Regions from separate parts of the Solibacillus sp. CAU 1738 genome, predicted to be linked through region 2. Evidence: riboswitches for the same ligand, from Rfam matches in the RefSeq annotation. Region 2 holds a riboswitch; each other region holds the start of a gene.
The links. Region 2 has a riboswitch for cobalamin ahead of AAFN87_RS02690 (ribonucleoside-diphosphate reductase subunit alpha). Riboswitches for the same ligand answer to the same signal wherever they lie in the genome.
Positions count from the first base shown of each region.

Region 1: linked by a shared signal. The riboswitch ahead of AAFN87_RS11325 (FecCD family ABC transporter permease) and the one ahead of AAFN87_RS02690 (ribonucleoside-diphosphate reductase subunit alpha) in region 2 are both predicted to bind cobalamin.
Region 3: linked by a shared signal. The riboswitch ahead of AAFN87_RS03985 (S-layer homology domain-containing protein) and the one ahead of AAFN87_RS02690 (ribonucleoside-diphosphate reductase subunit alpha) in region 2 are both predicted to bind cobalamin.

Region 1 covers NZ_JBDQQN010000003.1:375,458-382,393, forward strand. Annotated here, with positions in the region: gene AAFN87_RS11305 (transporter substrate-binding domain-containing protein) at 1-544, shown strand, start outside; gene AAFN87_RS11310 (amino acid ABC transporter permease) at 890-1,600, shown strand; gene AAFN87_RS11315 (amino acid ABC transporter permease) at 1,616-2,326, shown strand; gene AAFN87_RS11320 (amino acid ABC transporter ATP-binding protein) at 2,340-3,095, shown strand; cobalamin riboswitch at 3,161-3,340, shown strand; gene AAFN87_RS11325 (FecCD family ABC transporter permease) at 3,466-4,461, shown strand; gene AAFN87_RS11330 (adenosylcobinamide amidohydrolase) at 4,466-5,926, shown strand; gene AAFN87_RS11335 (cob(I)yrinic acid a,c-diamide adenosyltransferase) at 5,947-6,510, shown strand.
Region 2 covers NZ_JBDQQN010000001.1:533,950-540,885, forward strand. Annotated here, with positions in the region: gene AAFN87_RS02670 (histidine phosphatase family protein) at 1-546, shown strand, start outside; gene AAFN87_RS02675 (bifunctional adenosylcobinamide kinase/adenosylcobinamide-phosphate guanylyltransferase) at 498-905, shown strand; gene AAFN87_RS02680 (ECF transporter S component) at 908-1,405, shown strand; gene AAFN87_RS02685 (hypothetical protein) at 1,402-2,082, shown strand; cobalamin riboswitch at 2,247-2,423, shown strand; gene AAFN87_RS02690 (ribonucleoside-diphosphate reductase subunit alpha) at 2,550-4,760, shown strand; gene AAFN87_RS02695 (ribonucleotide-diphosphate reductase subunit beta) at 4,774-5,811, shown strand; gene AAFN87_RS02700 (hypothetical protein) at 5,926-6,456, opposite strand; gene AAFN87_RS02705 (hypothetical protein) at 6,536-6,936, opposite strand, start outside.
Region 3 covers NZ_JBDQQN010000001.1:785,051-791,986, forward strand. Annotated here, with positions in the region: gene AAFN87_RS03975 (ABC transporter transmembrane domain-containing protein) at 1-512, shown strand, start outside; gene AAFN87_RS03980 (ABC transporter ATP-binding protein) at 514-2,301, shown strand; cobalamin riboswitch at 2,812-3,009, shown strand; gene AAFN87_RS03985 (S-layer homology domain-containing protein) at 3,178-6,936, shown strand, end outside.

The DNA of each region.
Region 1 (6,936 bases), on a different contig from region 2:
TGCTTTCTGGACAGAAGAGCGTACAGCAAAGTATATATTCCCGCAAGAATTTTTAGGGCTGAGTAGTGCCGGTCTAGTATTGAAAAAAGAAAATGAACATATTAAAAATTTAAGTGATTTTGCAGCGGCAGGTATGACATTGGCACCAATCGCAGCAAATAACGCTCAATACACAGTTATCGCAGAATATAACGAAGCAAATCCAGACAATCAAGTGCAACTAAAAGCAGGTGAAGAGTTTTCAGTAGACGTTGTGCAATGGGTAAATGAGGGACGTGTTGACGGTGGAGTGCAAATTGAAGGGAGCTTCACAGGGCAAGTGTTAACAGAAGGTGGTCCATATTATCATTTGAAGGATCAAGTTGTGTATAACGAATTTGCGGTAATTAAAACGTGGCCATTGTTCAATAAAAAAGAACAAGAATTTGCTGATGCCTATGACAAGGCAATTGCAGAAATTAAAAAGACAGATGCGTTAAATAAACTGAGTGTAGAGTTTTATGGCAAAGATTTATTCGAAGTTCTAGATTCAGTGGAGCGTTGATGGGAGCTGATGCAAATCATCAGCCTTTCTAATCAATATAAGAAAGGATAAATTTCTGGAGATTTAACATTGTCTAGCTCCAGTGCCCAGCCCCTCGAGGTCGCTTTTGTCCCTCAATCGAAAGCGTAAAAGATGCTTTCGTTTGAGAGCCATCCAGCGCTTGTCGGGGCTAAACGGGGCACTTAAGCATTTCTAATGTGTCTAGCTCCAGCGCCTAGCCCCTCGAGGTCGCGGTCTGCCCCTTTATCGAAAGCGTAAAAGATGCTTTCAATACAGGCCTGCAAGCAGCTGTCGGGGCTGACCAAGGCGCTTGCGCTTTTCTAATCAAAGAAAGTGGTGTGATGGATGGAGAAATATTTTGATATCGCGTATTTATGGTCGGCACTACCGCAACTATTGCCTTATTTATGGGTGACAATCTATATCGCTAGTGCAGCTGTAATTGTCGGTAGCCTACTAGGGTTACTCCTTGCCGCTGCTAAGCTAAGTAATAACAAGCTGTTACAATGGTTGGCAAATGTATATACGACTGTTATGCGATGTACGCCATCCATCGTCCTATTATTTCTTGTCTATTATGGCATTCCGGCGTTTTCGGAAAATTTATTCGGTATTAATTTGCAAAATGTTCATACTGGGATATTTGTTGTCATTACCTTTAGCTTACAGTTTGCGGCGATGATGTCGGAAGTAATCCGTTCTGCTTATTTAGCTATTGATCGGGGGCAGTTTGAAGCTGCTGTTAGTGTTGGTTTAACACCGCTTCAGGCATATCGTCGTATTATTTTTCCACAAGCACTAGTCATTGCTTTACCTAACTTTGGGAATGGCCTCATTGCTGTATTACAAGAAGGGGCGCTAGCTTATACGATTGGTTTCATTGACATAGTAGGCAAGGCAAATTTAATCATTGCGAACAACTATAATACACATGCACTAGAAATTTATATTGCGTTGGCAGTTATTTATTGGGTCATATCTATTGCGATTGAAAAGAGCTTTAGTTTATTAGAAAAGGCATTTAGCAAAGGGAAGCAACCGTTAAAAACAACGTAAGGAGGAGTGACAATAATGGAATTAATAAATGTAAAGTTTTTAATTGATACGTTTTTCGTCGCATTAAGCGGTGTTCCGGTTGCGCTTCTTGTTACTTGTGTGTCGCTGCTCATTGCTGTACCATTAGGTTTTTTTCTCGCGTTAACGCGTATCAATGAAATCCCTGTCCTGAAAAATATTACGAAAACATATGTATCATTCGTCCGTGGTACACCTGTAATTATTCAAATTTTCGTTTTATATAGCAGTATTCCGTTAATACTGGATGGTATTTTAAAAAATTACAATATTGACTACGCCATATACGATGTGAATCCACTTTGGTATGCCTATATTATATTTTCATTTAATACAGCTGCGGTGCTTTCTGAAGTATTTCGCTCAGCTTTGCAAACAGTTCCAAAAGGGCAGCTAGAAGCAGCACAGGCAGTAGGGCTAACGACAGCACAAGCGTATCGACGTATTATAATTCCTCAAGCATTAGTCGCTGCCTTACCAAACGTATGTACAGCGACAATTAATTTAATTAAAGCAACCTCACTCGGTTACGCTATTTCATTACAGGAAATTACGTTGAGAGCGAAAGTTGCGGCAAATGTTGGCTACAACTATTTAGAGGCGTATATGGATATTTTCTTCGTTTATTTAATTTTATGTATGACGGTTGAATATTTATTTAAGCTATCGGAGCGTCGATTAAGTCGCTATAAATCTGTCGTAGCATAAGGAGGAGCGCGCTATGTTAGAAATTAAAAATGTCCGTAAATCATTTGGGCAACATGAGATTTTACAAGGTGTAGACTTAACTATTGATAAAGGGGATGTAGTCGTTATTTTAGGGCCAAGTGGATCAGGGAAAACGACGCTTCTCCGTTGTATCAATTTTTTAGAGCGAGCAGACGCAGGGACAGCTAATTTTGGCACAATTGCAGTCGATTTAAAAAATGCATCAAAGAAAGAAATTCTTGAGGTTCGTAAAAAAACCGCGTTTGTCTTTCAAAACTACAATTTATTTCATAATAAGACAGCGTTAGAAAATGTAGCAGAAGGGCTTGTCATTGGGCGTGGAATGAAAAAAGAGGAGGCACACCGGATCGCAAAAGAAGCATTGAATCAAGTAGGGCTGTCACATAAATATGATGCTTATCCAAGCCAATTATCTGGAGGACAACAGCAACGAGTTGGCATAGCGCGAGCGATTGTGTTAAATCCAGACGTTATTTTATTCGATGAACCAACTTCAGCACTCGACCCGGAGCTAGTCGGAGAAGTACTAGAAGTAATGAAATCCATTGCCAAATCCGGTACGACAATGGTCGTTGTCACACATGAAATGTCTTTTGCGCGTGATGTAGCGAGCCATGTTATTTTTATGGACGGTGGGCGAATTGTTGAAGAAGGATCTGCTCATCAACTATTTGTGAACCCGAAAGAAGAGCGTACGAAACAATTTCTACATCGTGTATTACCCGAAGATTATAATTACCACATTTGAATATTCAGATAACAAAACATACACAACTAACTTTTTTTCGCTATAATAAGAGTAATGGAAAAGTTCATTTGTATTTTGTATGAGGTTCTTTACTTATTGTAAAGTTAAAAGGGAAACCGGTTTAAATCCGGTGCGGTCCCGCCACTGTAAATGCGAATGTTTAACAACAACCACTGAGCAATCGGGAAGGATGTTAAACATGCTTGATGCATAAGCCAGGAGACCTGCCTCTACATTACACCTACGACAACCTACGAGGATAGGAGGGTGGTACTATTTCTGCATTTGTATGTAGTCTAGTCTATTCTTTTGTTAGTCTCTCGCATTCGTCGGGGGACTTTTTTAATTTTTATTATCGGAGGAATTTACAGTGAGTAAAAAAAGTGTACTCGCTTACATACTATCCATTACGTTGCTGTTAGTGAGTATGTGGCTTGGAATTGCAATTGGATCAGCCGATATACCAATCTCAACATTATGGGATAAAGAAACAAATCCTACAGCATACAGTATTTTATGGAACATAAGGTTGCCACGTGTTATTTTAGCGGCATTAGTTGGAGCATCCCTAGCAATAGCCGGTGCTGCATTCCAAGGATTACTGAAAAATCCACTTGCTGATCCGTATACGTTAGGAATTTCATCAGGTGCTTCGGTAGGGGCTGTTGCTACGCTATACTTTAGTATGTCTATTCCGTTTTTAGGTACTTTCACGTTGCCAGTATTTAGTATTATTGGAGCTGCCATTACGATGATTTTCGTAATGGGCTTTGCAAAACTTGTAGACCGTTCTATGAAAATGGAAACGCTCATTTTAACGGGTGTTATTTTTAGCTCATTTTTAGGTTCTTGTATTTCACTAATGATAGCTCTAACGGGTGAGCAGCTTCGCGTCATAATGGGTTGGCTTTTAGGCAGTGTGTCCATGAGGGGCTGGCCATATGTACAAATGATTATCCCGTTTGTCATAATAGGTACATTACTCATCTGGCTAAACCGTCGTGAATTAAATGCGATGATATACGGTGAAGATCGAGCAAAGTATTTAGGTGTCGATGTAAAGAAGAGTAAATACGCTATTTTAGTAGGTGGCTCGATGTTAACTGGTGCTGCTGTCGCAGTATCTGGGACAATAGGATTTGTCGGTTTAGTAGTACCACATATGATGCGTCTCGTTATTGGGGCGGATCATCGACATTTACTCATCCTTTCATTTCTTAATGGTGCTAGTTTATTAGTCATTTGTGATTTAGTATCACGGACTATTATTGCACCAACAGAGTTGCCGATTGGTGTTATTACTGCATTTATCGGTGCGCCGGTATTCGCCTACATTTTTTATAAACAGCGCAAGAAGGGGGCATAATCATATGTTACGGGTAGAACATATATCAGGTGGCTACGGTGCAACCCCTATCGTAAAAGATGTTTCATTTACTGTTGGGAAAGGAAAAATTCTCGGAATTCTCGGTCCAAATGGAAGTGGTAAATCGACTTTATTAAAAGTGATTAGTGGGGTCATTCCATCAACAGCGGGTCAAGTGTTTATTGAAGATAAAGATGTCCATCAGTATTCTACAAAAGAATTGGCGAAAAAAATGGCAGTGCTACCACAGCTTCACGCGAATGCCTTTTCTAATTCTGTTCGAGATGCAGTATCGCTAGGGCGTTATCCACATCAAACGGGTTTTTTCTCAACATGGTCAAGTAAAGACGAAGAAGCCGTTCAAAAAGCGATGGCGCAAACAGGTGTTACAAAATATGAAAACACCTTTTTAGAAAATTTATCAGGTGGAGAGCAACAGCGAGTATTTATTGCTCAAGCATTGGCGCAATGTTCGAATGTATTACTGTTAGATGAACCAACAAATCATCTTGATATAGCACATCAAAAGCAAATTTTAGATATGATCCGCAAAGAAGCTAAAGAATCCGATTTGACGGTCGTATCAGTGTTCCATGATATTAACTTAGCCTCACTTTATTGTGATGAACTTTTATTAATGGAATCAGGCAGTGTTAAAGCGATAGGTGTACCACATGAAGTATTACTTGAATCGCAAATTGAGGAAGTATATGCCGCGCGTGTTGCAACATATGCTCATCCAGAAATACCGAAGCCGCAAATTACAATGCTACCAGAAGCGGTAGAGGAGTCATTTTTTGGAGAAGTGACAAAAGAGCATTTTGTTATAGCTCCTCATTTTGTTAAGCTACAAGCAGATGCCCCATTAAAAGTAATCTCTTCTGCAGTTCATAATGCAGGGATGGGCTGGTATGGGACATTCGTAAATCGCTGCATTGATGTCGATTATTTTTGTAATGATGTAAAACAAGAGACGCAGCAATTTTTAAGCAATGAAAAGCTATCCCCTACGAATACAGTAGTGATGTTAACGGCGGTTCCACCAGAAAATGTTGTAATTGAATCCTTTCTGGACGGCCGAGTAATTGTTGCGGTAACAGCTGGCATTGGAAATGCAGTTGACGCAACAAGAACATATGAAAGAGACGATGTTTTTCATGCCGGAACGATTAATACTTGGGTCATTATTAACGGGAAACTGTCAGATGAAGCATTTTACCAGGCGATGATTACTGCTACAGAAGCAAAAACGAAGGCCCTTGCGCAAGAAAATGTTGTAGATTCAAGAACAGGTACGATTGCAACGGGCACAGGTACAGATAGTTTACTTATAGCAGCCACACAAAAAGGGGAAGAAATGCCATATGCCGGTCCAATTACTGAAATAGGAAAATGGATTGGTCGTGGGGTTTTTGAAACAACTGTAAAGGCTATTGTGAAATATAATAGAAGACAAACAAATTAGGAAGGAAAGGGTGATACATGATGAAATTGTATACAAAAACAGGGGATAAAGGGAAAACGAGTATTATTGGAGGTCGTGTCGATAAGGACCATTTACGCGTTGAGGCTTACGGCACTATAGATGAATTGAATTCATTTATAGGCAAGGCGATGACAGAGCTTGATAACCGTGAATTATTTAAAGATATTTTAGCGGATTTAGAAGCGATTCAGCACGAGCTATTTGATGGCGGCGGTGATTTAGCGAATGTGATGAAGGAACGTCATTACAAGTTAACGGAAGCGCCAATTGATACACTTGAAGCGCGCATTGATGTACTTTCAGAAGAAGCACCACCGTTACAAAAATTCATTTTACCAGGTGGTTCTCCTGCTGCTGCGACGCTTCATATTGCGAGAACAGTTGCACGTCGAGCTGAGAGACAAACGGTATCATTAATGAAAGCCGAGTCAGACGTATCACCAATAGTACAAAAATATTTAAATCGCCTATCTGATTATTTATTTGCAGCTGCTCGTGTAGTCAACTTCAGATTAAATATCCAAGATGTAGAATACGTACGTAGCGCAAACGTATTTAGATAAATTGTTGTGAAGTTTGATCAATAATAATTACTCATAATGAGCAAAAATAATCCTATAAATACAAATGATATTAGCATTTGCTAGGTTGATTTCCGTTACGGCTGGGACGCTAAAAAAGCTACTGAAAAAGTGATTTTCATAAAAATATTCGAATAATTATTTGCCTTTATGATTTAGCGCTCTGATACTCCCTTTCCGCGGGCATGGCTTGAGCCTCCTCACTGCGTTGCAGGGTCTCAAGGCTCATGCTGATCCCGCAGGAAGCTTTGCTCTGTAGCGAAAGGCGCAGCCGTCAGCTACACTGTCGCACCGTGCTAAATCATTTGAAAATTGTATCGTTGTCGCAAATTCTTATTATAAAAAATGCGTGTATCTATTTTTTCAGTGGCCTCAAGCTAATCCTCAAGGAGTCGCCCAGCCTTCACT
Region 2 (6,936 bases):
CAAGCAAACATTGAACGTAAATATATCGGTCATACAGATGAACCACTCGTAAATGTTGAAGCTGTGAATATGCCTTTAGATGCAAAAATAGTGTATGGTAGTGATTTATTACGGTGCAAGCAAACCGCAAATTTATATTTTCCAAACGCAAATTATGTCGCTAATTCCAATTTGCGAGAGTTGGATTTTGGACATTTTGAAATGAAAACATATGAAGACTTGAAAAATGATGCTGAATACAGAGCGTGGGTAACTGATCCTGAAAATGTTACACCACCGGATGGAGAAAGCTTTCAACATTTTAAAAAGCGAGTATTTACTGCTTTAACTGACATTATATGTGAGCAAGGAAATTATACATTTATCATTCATGGTGGTGTCATAAGAGTTTGGCTTGCAGCATTTTTACATAAACCATTTCAAGATGTTACTGCCAAGCATGACACTATTTATACTTGTTCTTGGAAAGAATTTTTCTCATGGAAGGAGGGCACCCAATGCACGTCTATATCGGAGGTGCCTATAACGGTAAAAGAAAGTTTGTAATGGAAAAATTCAAGGGTGATGGACATATTCACCTGTACGATGGGGTATTACCAGAACTAGCTGATTTTCTACCGTCTGATATTGTCATCGTTAGTCGGTTTGAAAGTATTATTGCAAATGCTAGCTTACAGTCTGAAGATCAACTAGTAGATTCAATAATGGAGCGATTATTATTAATTAACAATTGCACAACGTTAATTTGTATATGTACCGATATCGGACGTGGTATCGTTCCACTTGATAGACAACAGCGATTTATAAGAGATACTTGCGGGCGTTTGTACCAAGCGTTATTTGAAAAAAGTAGCACGGTTACACGCATATGGTACGGTCTACCACAGGTGCTGAAAGGAGAATGATTATGAAGCAAGATAAATTACGTTATTTATTATTAGCAGCACTCATATCAGCTATTTGTGTAATTGGAAGCTTTATAAAGGTGCCAGGTTTTATCACAACTGCAGCGCTTGATTCTGCACCTGCCTTTTTATCCGTCTTTTTTTTACCTCCACTCTATGCTGGAGCAGTCGGGACTATTGGCCATTTAGCTACAGCATTAACATCAGGGATGCCACTCGGGCCATTTCATTTATTAATTGCAGTAGAGATGTTTGTCATCGTCTTTATTTTTGCCAAGCTACATCAACACAATTTTAAATGGACAAAGTGGCCATTTTTAATATTGGCTAACGGAATCTTATCCCCGCTGCCGTTTTATTTCCTTATATCACCAGCTTTTTATTTAGGCGCATTACCTTCTCTGTTCGTGGCAACAGTTATTAACGTTGTAATCGTTATGGCTTGTGTGCCAGTTATTAGTCGTGTAAAAAAAATGATGAAATGGGAAACGAGTAAATGAGAAATGCCATTAAAATTGATGCGACAACATTTGTGACAATTGATAATGCGGCTTGTATTGGTGAAAAAGAGGCTGATGTAGTTTATGTACCTAATGAAATTGCCGCCTATTTTACTGCTCGAACTGCTATTTTAGAACAGTGGTGCGCGGGTGCAATGCCGATTCAGTTGCTATTAGCGAATTTTACTAGTGATACTGCATGGGAAGAATATGTTAAAGGCTGCGAACGTGTTTTCCGAGAGATTGGACAAAAAATGCCACCAATTACTGGCTCCTCTGAAACAAATTTTGCTCCTTTACAATCGGGCCTTAGCTTAACAATGATTGGCAAGCAGCAATTTACACCATCAAAAATGCAATGCCGTTTTTTTGTTATTGGCAAACCACTAGTTGGTCAGCAAGTCATCGACCAACCAGAAAATGTTGCTAATTTAGCAGAAATCTATTCTCTTCTATCGACCGGCGTTATTCAGCAAGTTTGGCCAACTGGTTCAAAAGGGATTGGGGCTGAAATAATTTCTTTTGTAGGTGAAAACTTCACATGTGAAATAGATTTAACTCACTCTGCTGGACCGTCAGCAGCAGTACTCGTTGCCGTTCAAGAGCAAAATATTGACAAGCTTTACAGTAAGGTTTCGGCACCGATTACGGAAGTGGCTCCGCGTAATGAAATGTAATATGAATCTGTCAATAAGTCGTTTTATCCATGAAAATAAATATACTTGGAGAAATGCCATCATATCAACGTATAACCATTTGTACAAAAAAGTAAAAAATATAATGCTTGTTGCAGGGTAAACGACTATGATACAATGACAATAGTTTCGAAATATACAATATATAGTGTGTTGTTTAATTAGGTTCTACTATATGTAGATGAAAAGGGAAATCAGTGCAAATCTGATGCTGTCCCCGCAACTGTAATGCTGACGACTGTTTTATGCCACTGAAGTAATTCGGGAAGGTAAACAGGAGAATGAAGCTAAGCCAGGAGACCTGCCTAGTAAAACAAAATGCGCATTTCTTCGGGGGCTAAGAAATGGGAGCAGAGAATGATCATTTTTTCGTCTGCTTCCATTTCATTACATAAGCTACCTTCAAATGCGAAGGTAGCTTTTTTATTATGCAAAAAGGATGTGTCAACGTGGTTGAAGTAGTAGAACAGCAATTATTAGGCCAATTAATCAATGAATTTGGTGAGGAAGACTTAGAAAACTTAATTCGTTTTTCAAGCAAATGGAGTGCAAAAAATGAGCAAGCACCATTTGAGCAATGGATAGAAGCTTGTATTTTAGAAACGTTAAGCTTTATTGATGAGGACGAGCCTTACTGGACATTTGTAGCTGCTCGATTATTACGTGAAAAAATTTATAAAGAGCAGCGACAAAAGCGCGGATATGATGATGTATATGGCCAGTTTAGCCATTTACTTGAAAAGCTTGTTGAAAAGGGTCTTGTTAATCCAGCATTAATAGAAAACTATTCAAAAGAAGAACGAGATGCATTAGGCAAATTAATTGAACCTTCACACGATGAAAAATTTACGTATATAGGTCTTCGAACATTAATGGATCGTTATGTAGTTCGTGATTTTGATGGTACACCAGTAGAGTTACCACAGGAACGATGGTTAGTCATTGCAATGACATTAATGATGAATGAAACTGATGCACGTTTTGATAAAATTGCTGAAGCTTATTGGGCGCTAAGCAATTTATATATGACTGTTGCAACACCGACATTATCAAATGCCGGCAAGACACACGGGCAATTATCGAGCTGCTTTATTGATACAGTCGATGATAGTTTGCAAAGTATTTATGATACGAATACGGACGTAGCGACATTATCGAAGTATGGTGGCGGAATTGGTGTGTATATGGGCAAAGTGCGTAGTCGTGGCTCATCTATCCGAGGCTATAAAGGGGCATCCAGTGGTGTTCTACCTTGGATTAAACAACTGAATAATACAGCTGTGTCAGTTGATCAGTTAGGGCAACGCCAAGGTGCAATTGCAGTTTATTTAGATGTGTGGCATAAAGACATTTTCACATTTTTAGATTTGCGTCTTAATAATGGTGATGAACGAATGCGCGCACACGATATTTTCACGGGTGTTTGTTTACCAGATGTATTTATGGAAACAGTGGAAGCGCGAGGAGACTGGTATTTATTCGATCCACATGAAGTAAAAAATGTAATGGGCTTCTCTTTAGAAGATAGCTATGATGAAGTCAAAGGCGACGGCACATTTAGACAGCGCTATCATGCTTGTGTGAATCATCCTCTATTATCGAAAGAAACTGTACCGGCAATAGATATTATGAAGCGAATTATGCGCTCACAATTAGAGACGGGTGTACCATTTATGTTTTATCGTGATGAAGTAAACCGCAAAAATCCGAATAAGCATGAAGGCATGATTTATAGCTCGAATTTATGTACTGAAATTTTCCAAAATATGTCCGCTACACAGTTTGAATCTATTGAAATAGAAGAAGACATTATCGTGACAAAACGTAAACCAGGTGATTTTGTTGTATGTAACTTATCGTCTATCAACTTAGGACGTGCAGTAATGGAAGATGTTTTACCTCGACTAATTGCAATCCAAGTGCGTATGCTTGATAACGTCATTGAGCTTAATACTATTCCTGTTCCACAAGCTGACCGAACAAATCGTCGTTATCGTGGTATTGGGCTTGGGACATTTGGCTGGCACCATTTACTTGCATTAAAAGGCATTGCATGGGAAAGCGATGAGGCGGTTGCATTTGCAGATTCTTTATACGAGGAAATTGCTTATTTAACGATTCGTGCATCTAATGCACTCGCTCAGGAAAAAGGCGCGTATCCATTATGCCAAGGCTCAGACTGGCATACTGGGCGTTATTTCGAGAATCGTGAATATACGAGTGAAAAATGGCAGGAATTAAAGCAGCATGTCATGACTCACGGGATGCGAAACGGCTATGTAATGGCCATTGCACCGAACTCATCTACTTCGATTATCGCAGGCTCTACTGCAACAATTGACCCGATTTTCCAAAAGAGCTATTCGGAGGAGAAAAAGGACTACAAAATTCCTGTAACTGTGCCTGATTTGAATGCCCAGACAACATGGTTTTATAAATCCGCGTACTTTATCGACCAACGCTGGACAATTAAACAAAATGCGGCACGTGCTCGCCATATTGACCAAGGGGTTTCTTTAAACTTATACGTACAAAATACTATTAAAGCGAAAGATTTACTACAGCTACATTTAGATGCATGGGCAAGTGGAATTAAAACGACGTATTATATCCGCTCGACTTCAGAAGAAATGATTGAATGCGAATCATGCTCTAGCTAAGGAGGAACTATAAGTGCAAGTTACAAAACGAAAAATAATGGATAAAGAAGCACCAAACCGCTCTACATCAATAGTTAACGGTAGGTCTTCCAATATTTTGAACTGGGATGATGTTCGCTTTAGTTGGGCTTATCCTAAATATAAAAAAATGCTCGGTAATTTCTGGACGCCTTTTGAAATTAATATGAGTACAGATGTGAAACAATTTCCTACACTGACTGCTGATGAACAAGATTCATTTTTGAAAATTATTGGACTATTAGCATTACTAGATAGTATACAAACGGATTTTGCAGGGAAAGTAGCGGACTATTTAACGGATTCTAGCTTAAACGCCTTAATGATTATTTTAGCGCAGCAAGAAGTTATTCATAATCACTCTTACTCGTACATTTTATCGAGCTTAGTACCAAAAGATGTACAAGATCAAACATTCGATTTTTGGCGAACAGTACCTGTTTTACAGGAGCGCAATGATTTCGTAATTAAAGGGTATGAGGCTTTTGCTGAGGAAGCGAATGTAGAAAATATGTTACGTGCGATTGTTTATGACGTGATTTTAGAAGGATTATTTTTCTATTCGGGCTTTGCGTATTTCTACCATTTAGCACGCAAGCAAAAAATGGTCGCTACAAGTACGATGATTAACTATATTAACCGTGATGAGCAGTTGCATGTGGATTTATTCGTGAAAATTTATCAGGAGCTGTTAGAGGAATATCCGCAATATAAAACAGCGGAATGGGATGCTGAAGTACAAAAAATCTTTAAAGAAGCAGCGGAATTAGAGGTTGCGTGGGCAAGGGAAGTTATTGGCGATAAAATTGAAGGCCTCGATTGTGAAGATGTAGAGGCTTACGTATACTTCTATGCAAATGTTCGTTGTAATCAGCTTGGCCATGAACGTCCATTTGAAGGCTACCGTAAAAACCCGTTAAAATGGATTAAAGCTTACGAGGAAGTCGACTTAGGGAAAACAGATTTCTTCGAACAACGCTCACGTCAATATACGAAAATTAATATTGAAGATAACGGTTTCGATGATTTATAGTGTTTATTCTTACAATATTTCGATGTAGACAAAGTCTTTGTTAACTTTGTCTACACAAGTTTAGCTACTTGTTGTGCAAACAAGTAGCTATTTTTATGTCTTATCTTATTAATTCTAAAAGCATTGGAAGGATCGAATATTGTTAGAATTGATAATATGGAAAATCCAACCGAATCTGCCCCAACGGAATCCATAAACGACATTTCTTATTACAAGTGTAGGGAAGAACCAAAAGCTACTTCCATCCCACATCCAAATATACGTATTACGATATAAGCAACTTCTTATACCACCTGGACCGTGCTGCCATGTTGGAAATGCTGGCGTAAAATGCGGCGGTGGACCCATTGGCTGTGGGTGTTGCTCTCCTGGTGGCCCTCCATGAGACGGTGGCCCCCCGTGAGATGGTGGCCCTCCAGGAGGAAACGGCATTGGTCCTCCATGTGATGGTGGTCTTGCCGGAAGTGATGGCGTTGGTCCTCCGTGAGAAGGTGGTCTTGCCGGAAGTGATGGCGTTGGACCTCCAGGAGAAGGTGGTCTTGCTGGAGTAGGTAACATTGGCGTAAATTCAGTAGGCAATGGGTCGCTAAATGGATTGAAGCTAGGTGAATCTTCGTCATAAGGATAAAACGGGTAATTATTCAAATGATACTCTCCTTTCTACATAAACTCTTTTTAATTTATGAGGATAGCGTTGAAAGGTGAAAAATGTAGAAACGACAATTTAACATAGCACTATTATTTTCATAGGTGTCGTTTGTGCTGGAATACTTCTGGTAGTAGCGCCATAAATAACGATTAAATTACGATTTGCGGGATTTCCTATAAAGGCTTGAGAATTTGTTAGTAGTAACTGTGTAAACGGTGAAAGATTTAATTGCAATTGACCATCACTACTTATTAGTCGACTATTAAAAAAATCAACTTTTACATTTTGGTGCGGATGATCCTTCACAATAACGAGTGCTTGGTATTGTGGTGGATAAATAAGCGGTACAGGTGCGTTACCATCATAGTAACCAGTTATACGGTCCCCAACAACAATTGTTGTATGATCAACAACATACGTAGTTGGCGACACAACAAAATTGACGATAGCCCCGGAATTGTTTGTTACAGTAAATA
Region 3 (6,936 bases), 250 kb from region 2:
GCTATGTGCCGCAAGATCATTTTTTATTTTCATCAAGCATTTATACAAATATTGCGTTTACAAACCCGCAAGCAGATCGCGAAAAGGTCGAGCATGCTGCGAGCTTAGCACATATTCATGAAGATATTTTAGGCTTCACAGAAAGCTATAGAACAATTGTTGGTGAGCGTGGCGTATCGCTTTCGGGCGGACAAAAGCAGCGTATTTCAATAGCTCGTGCCTTAATGACAGAGCCTGAGCTACTTATTTTAGATGACTCTTTATCTGCAGTAGATGCAAAAACGGAGGAAGCTATTTTACAATCATTGAAAGCATCACGCAAAGAAGCAACGACTATTATTACATCTCACCGTCTCAGTGCGATTCAGCATGCACATGTCATTCTTGTGATGCATGAAGGAACGGTTGTAGAAAAAGGAACACATGAGGAATTAATGATCTTGCGAGGTCGTTATTTTGATATGTATGAATTACAGCAATTAGAACAATTAGTGGAACAGGGGGGCATGTAGTATGGATAAACAACCAACCTTTTCACGCAAAGAGCAAAGTGCCATTATAAGACGATTGCTACGCTATTTATTGCCACATAAAAAAGCTGTTGTACTCGCATTGTTGTTACTTGGTTTAACAGTTTTAGGAGCGGTTCTTGGTCCTTATATTATTAAAGTATTTTTAGATGATCATGTAGCAGTTGGCAATTTTGAAAAAGGTCCTATTGTCTTTTTAGCTGTATCGTATATGACCATCCAGCTATTAAATGTTGTAATTAGCTATTTCCAACATTTGAAATTCCAAGAGATTGCACTAAAAATTATTCAACAGCTGCGAATTGATGTATTTTCTAAAATTCATCAGCTCGGTATGCGTTATTTCGATCAAGTTCCAGCAGGGTCTATCGTATCACGCGCGACAAACGATACGGAAGCGATAAAAGATATGTATGTTGGCGTATTAATTACTTTTGTGCAAGCCGGATTTTTAATAATCGGTGTGTATATCGCGATGTTTTTATTAAATCCTATGCTTGCGGCATTTGCGCTCGTACTACTACCAATCATTATTTACATCATTTACTTGTACCGTAAACATAGCTCGGTTGTGTATATGGAAATGCGTGAAAAATTAAGCGAGCTCAATGCAAAGCTTGCCGAATCTTTATCGGGTATGAGTATAGTGCAAGCATTCCATCAGGAAAAGCGTTTTAATGATGAGTTTGATGGAATAAACAATAAACATTATGTAGCGATGATGAATAATACAAAGCTGAATAGCTTACTACTTCGACCTGTAGTTGATTTAGTTTATTTTGCTGCCATTATGCTAGTTTTATATTATTTTGGTCAAACATCGCTTCAAACGGCTGTCGAAGTAGGAGTTGTATATGCGTTTATTACTTATATTAATCGCTTCTTTGATCCGATTAATCAAGTAATGGAGCGTCTTGCTATATTCCAGCAAGCACTTGTAGCTGCGTCTCGGGTGTTTAAGTTATTAGACGAGGAAGAAGTAGAGCCCGCTCAATTAAATAGTGCGGCAAAAATTTCGAACGGTCTTATTGAATTTAAAGATGTCACATTTAGCTATGACAATCAAAAAGATGTACTAAAAAACATTTCATTTACCGTTAATCCGGGCGAAACGGTCGCGCTTGTCGGTCATACAGGTAGTGGAAAAAGCTCCATTATCAATTTGCTTATGCGTTTTTATGAATTCGAAAAAGGGGATATTATGATTGATGGCCAGTCCATAAAGTCATTTAGCCAACAAGAAATTCGTGAAAAAATGGGGCTTGTGCTACAAGATCCGTTCTTGTTTTACGGTACAATTGCCAGCAATATTCGCTTGCACAATCATACACTGACGACAGCAGATGTACAGGCGGCGGCTGAATTTGTGCAAGCTGATCAATTTATTGATACGTTGCCAGAAAAATACGAGCAAAAAGTGACGGAGCGTGGTTCGACGTTTTCGAGCGGGCAGCGTCAATTAATCGCCTTTGCACGTACGATTGCGACGAATCCGAAAGTGCTTGTACTAGATGAAGCAACGGCAGCTATTGATACAGAAACAGAAGTTGCAATTCAACATTCTCTTGAAAAAATGCGCAAAGGTCGCACAACTATTGCGATTGCGCACCGCCTATCGACAATCCAAGATGCAGAGCAAATTTTAGTGCTACATCAAGGGGAAATCAAGGAGCGCGGAACACACCAGGAGCTACTCGCCCAAAAAGGGTTATACCATAAAATGTATTTGCTACAAAATGGAGTGGAAAATCTCAGCCGAATCGAAGCTTAAGGTATAGGCATCTCAGACTATAAACAAACTCAAAAAATTGGGTTTGCTTATAGTCTTTTTCTTTTAAATAGTAATATAAAAGATTCCTTCTATTTACATTTTAGTTGAGTAATTTCAATTTTAATTAAGAGGGAACCGGAAACTATAGCGGCACTATCTCATATGGTAGCTGCTGCAAAAGCTCTGCGTCATGAAGTACAATATTCCATGAAATAAACTATATGTTTGGCTTCTATTTAAGAGGTCAAGCTTTTTAAATTTGCTTTTTTTAAATAATTAATGATATGGCATGATAAAAAAAGGAATAATAAGATTAAGTTACAAATTCAGTTTTGGATTTGTTTAAATGGGAAGAACGGTGAAAATACGGCGCTGTCCCGCAACTGTAAATGGGAGCACTTTTAACTTCTTGGAGATATACTTCTACTATATTTTTCTAGAAGTGTAACTCTTTTTTTATCGAATTATTTGGAAAATAAAAAAAGTATGCTAAACTTAACTACAAGTGAATAGCAATTGCAGAATAAAGGTGCTCTTTTAAGAGCTTAATAGGGAATTCGGTGCAAAGCCGAAGCTGTTTCCGCAACTGTAAGTGTAGAAGAATGTGCAACATATGCCACTGTCCGACGAGGAAAAATGCCTCCAGTAGATGGGAAGGTTGGTACAGGATACATGAGCCAGGAGACCTACCTTTATTTGATCGTATAAACTCTCTTCGGAAATTAGGAGAATGTATGGCAAATAGACGGATAGGTATGTATTTTTTATATGCTTTTCAAACTGTTTACCGCCATTTCTCTTATAGTGAGAAATGGCGTTTTTTTGTCGTGGAGTGAACGATGCAAAGTATTCATAAAAAAATTGGAGGTTTTGCAAGTGGAATTTTGGAAAAAGTGGCTTCATATTGCAGCCGTGCTTGTTTTGACGCTATCGCTTCTATCGCCAGCTGCTGTTATGGCAGAGACAGATGGATTAATAGAAAATGAGTCAGAGCAAATAAATGAAGGGTTGGAGGGAAATGAAGAAGGGGCTTTATCTGATGAAGGAGATAATAATTTAGAGAAAGATATAACCAAGGAAACCGAAATCGAATTATCTCCTGTTACTACTGATGATAGTGCGTCGATAAAATATTCTGAACCAGCAGGTCATGTGACGGTTTCTGTTGAGAAGTTTACCCTTGGACAAGGATACACAATTGAGCCAATTCAAGTGCCTTTCTATGAAAAGGAAATGGTAGGTCATGTAGTTGCTAGAGTGCTTGGAAGTGGTAATTATAATGATGGATATGATCAAGAAAATATTGGTTACTTAGCGAATATTAAAGATAGTGAAAGTGACGGTAATATTCCTCAATATATACTGGATGTAATGAAAGGAAATAATCAGTCGATTACGGGAAGAAATAAAGTAGGATGGCTAGGACAGCGTGACTATAACTCATCGTCTGGTTGGATGTATACAGTAAATAATGTATTGCCTAATGATGCTTTGGCGAGTTATCGAATTAATGATGGTAATGTAATTCGCTTGCAATTTACTGTAGCTGGTTTAGGTCGTGATCTTGGCTTTGGCAAGGAATGGGGATCACAACCTTATATTGAAGCAGCTAACAAAGACGCACTAACAGCAGAAATTGCTAAAATTAATAGTGCTGCAAATAAAGAAGAAATTTTAGCAGATGCAAATGTATTATCTGCTTATGAAGCTGCTTATGAACAGCTAACGAATATGGAAAGTATCCAACCAAATGTTGATGACGCCCTTGATCAACTAATTGCTGAGCTAAATGGAAACGGCGGAGAAGACGGCAAAATTGATAAAACAAAATTAAAAACAAAGATTGTTGATGCTGAAGAAAATAAAAACTCAGTAAAAGTTAGCGTAGACGGGAAAGATGTATACCTAACAGAAAAATGGGTAACACAAACTGCACTAGATGCTTATGTAAATGTCATCGAATCTGCGCAAAATCTGATTGAAGATGATAAAGCAATACAAGAAGAAATTAATGCGAAAGTATTCGCACTAAATCAGGCTAAAGTTACATTTGAAAAAGCTAAAAAACCAGGGACGAAATTTAATGATTCTGAACGAGCTGGTTATGTGACAGTTTCTGTTGAGAAGTTTACCCTTGGACAAGGGTATGCAATTGAGCCAATTCAAGTGCCTTTTTCTGAAGGGGAAGAGGTAGGGCATGTAGTTGCTAGAGCACTTGGAAGTGGTAATTATAATGATGGATCTGATCAACCAAATATTAATTACTTAACAAATATTAAAGATAGTGAAAGAGACGGTAATATTCCTCAATATATACTGAAAGAAGCGGGGAAATATGGTGAGTCAAATACAGGAAGAAAAAATAAAGATTGGCTTGGAAATAGCGACTATTATTCATCGTCTAATTGGATGTATACAGTAAATCATAAAATGGTTGATCATGTTATGGGTGGCCATCAAAATAAAGATGGTGATGTAATTCGCTTGCAATTTAGTGTAGTTGGTTTTGGTCGTGATCTTGGCTTTAACTATAGTTGGCAGGGAACACCTTTTATTGAAGTAGCTAACAAAGACGCACTAACAGCAAAAATTGCTGAAATTAATAGTGCCTCAAATAAAGAAGAAATTTTAGCAGATGCAAAAGTATTATCTGCTTATAAAGCTGCTTATGAACAGCTAACGAATATGGAGAGCAAACAAGAAGATGTAGATGTAGTTTTTAAGCAATTAGATTCTGCATTAGAAGAAGTAAGAGATATTACTAAAACTGCATTAGAAGAAGCAATTACTAAAGCTGAACAAAACAAGGCTTCCATAAAAGTAAGTGTAGATGGAAAAGATGTAGACATAACACAAAAATGGGTAACACAAGCTGCACTAGATGATTATGTAAAGGTTATCAAATCTGCGCAAGATCTGATTGCGAATGAAGCTGCAATACAAGAAGATATTGATGCGAAAGTATTAGCACTAAACCAGGCTACTGCTGCATTTGATAACGCTAAAAAACCGGGAACAAAGTCTAATATAAATACACCAACTCAAAAGGCTTATAATACTGTTGGTAAATACATGGTAGATCGATTACCTACACCTAAGTTTGGTAGTGAATGGTGGATTATTACATTAGCTCGTGGTGGTTATGAAGTACAAGCAGGCTATTACGACACGTATTACAAGAATGTTGTTGATTATGTAGTTGCTAAAAAGGGTGTATTAGATAAATGGGCATACACTGAATATTCACGTCTAATTATTGCCCTTACTGCTATCGGTAAAGATCCGACAAATGTCGGTGGCTACAACTTAGTTGAAAAGCTATCAGATTTCGATCAAGTTGTTTGGCAAGGTGTAAATGGAGCTTATTATGGGTTAATTGCTCTTGATACATGGGACTTTGAATTACCGAAAACGGCAACGACAACACGTGAGAAGTTAATTGATTTTATTTTAGATAAGCAACTTGCTGACAAAGGCTGGGCACTATCGGGAACTAAAGCAGACCCGGATATGACAGGGATGGCAATCCAATCGTTAGCACCATATTACAACAGTAATCCGAAAGTCAAACAAGCTGTTGATAATGCACTAGCTACATTATCTACTATTCAATTAGGAAATGGCGGATATAGCTCATGGGGGTTAGAAAATGCTGAAAGTGCAGCTCAAGTTATCACTGCATTAGCTAGCTTAGGTATTGATGCAAATAAAGACCCTCGTTTTAACAAAGTTATTGCCAATATTATGACTTATTACAGTTCAGAAGATGGTGGCTTTAAACATGTTCTAACTGAAACAAAAGCAAATGGTATGGCAACGGAGCAAGTTGGCTATACATTAGCTGCTTATCATCGTTTGCTAAATAAACAGACAGCACTTTATGATACATCTGATACGAAATCGAACAATCCATCTAACCCTGGTGAAGGTGGAAATAATCCTGATGGTGAAGACGGAAATAATCCAGGCAATGGCGGAGAGAACAACAATCCAGACGGAAATATCCCATTTGGAAAGACAACGTTCTCAATTCGAATTTCATCTTCGGAAATTCCATTAAGAGCAACAACTGCTGAGTTATATCTAGGAGAAACAGTATTCGACGTATTAAAACGTGTGACAGATGAAAATGGTATCTCACTAAGCTATCGTGAAACTCAATATGGTGCTTATATTGAAGGAATTGCTGGTCTCTATGAATTTGACCGCGGTCCTTTAAGTGGCTGGATGTATCGTGTAAATGGTAAATTCCCTTCTTATTCTGCGGGACTTTATACTTTATCACCTGGTGACGTTGTTGAATGGCTATATACACTCGATTTAGGAAAAGATATCGGTGGCTATGTGGACGGGATAGAAAATGGTGAAGCTCCTGGTGGAGGAGAAAATGGAGAGTGTAAGGAAGATACAGAAAATTGTAAAGAAGAAAATAAATGTACAGATGAAGATGAACAATGCACAGAAGAAACAGATAAGGATGAGGAGAATGGCGAAGAGAGTAAAGATAGTGCAGATGCTGAAATAACAGTTGGAGAAGGCAGTGACAAAGCAGTCATTACTGCTGAGAATATTCAGCAATATCTTGAAAACGACATTCAAAAGCTTGTTATTAAAATTAGGGATAATATTATAGAA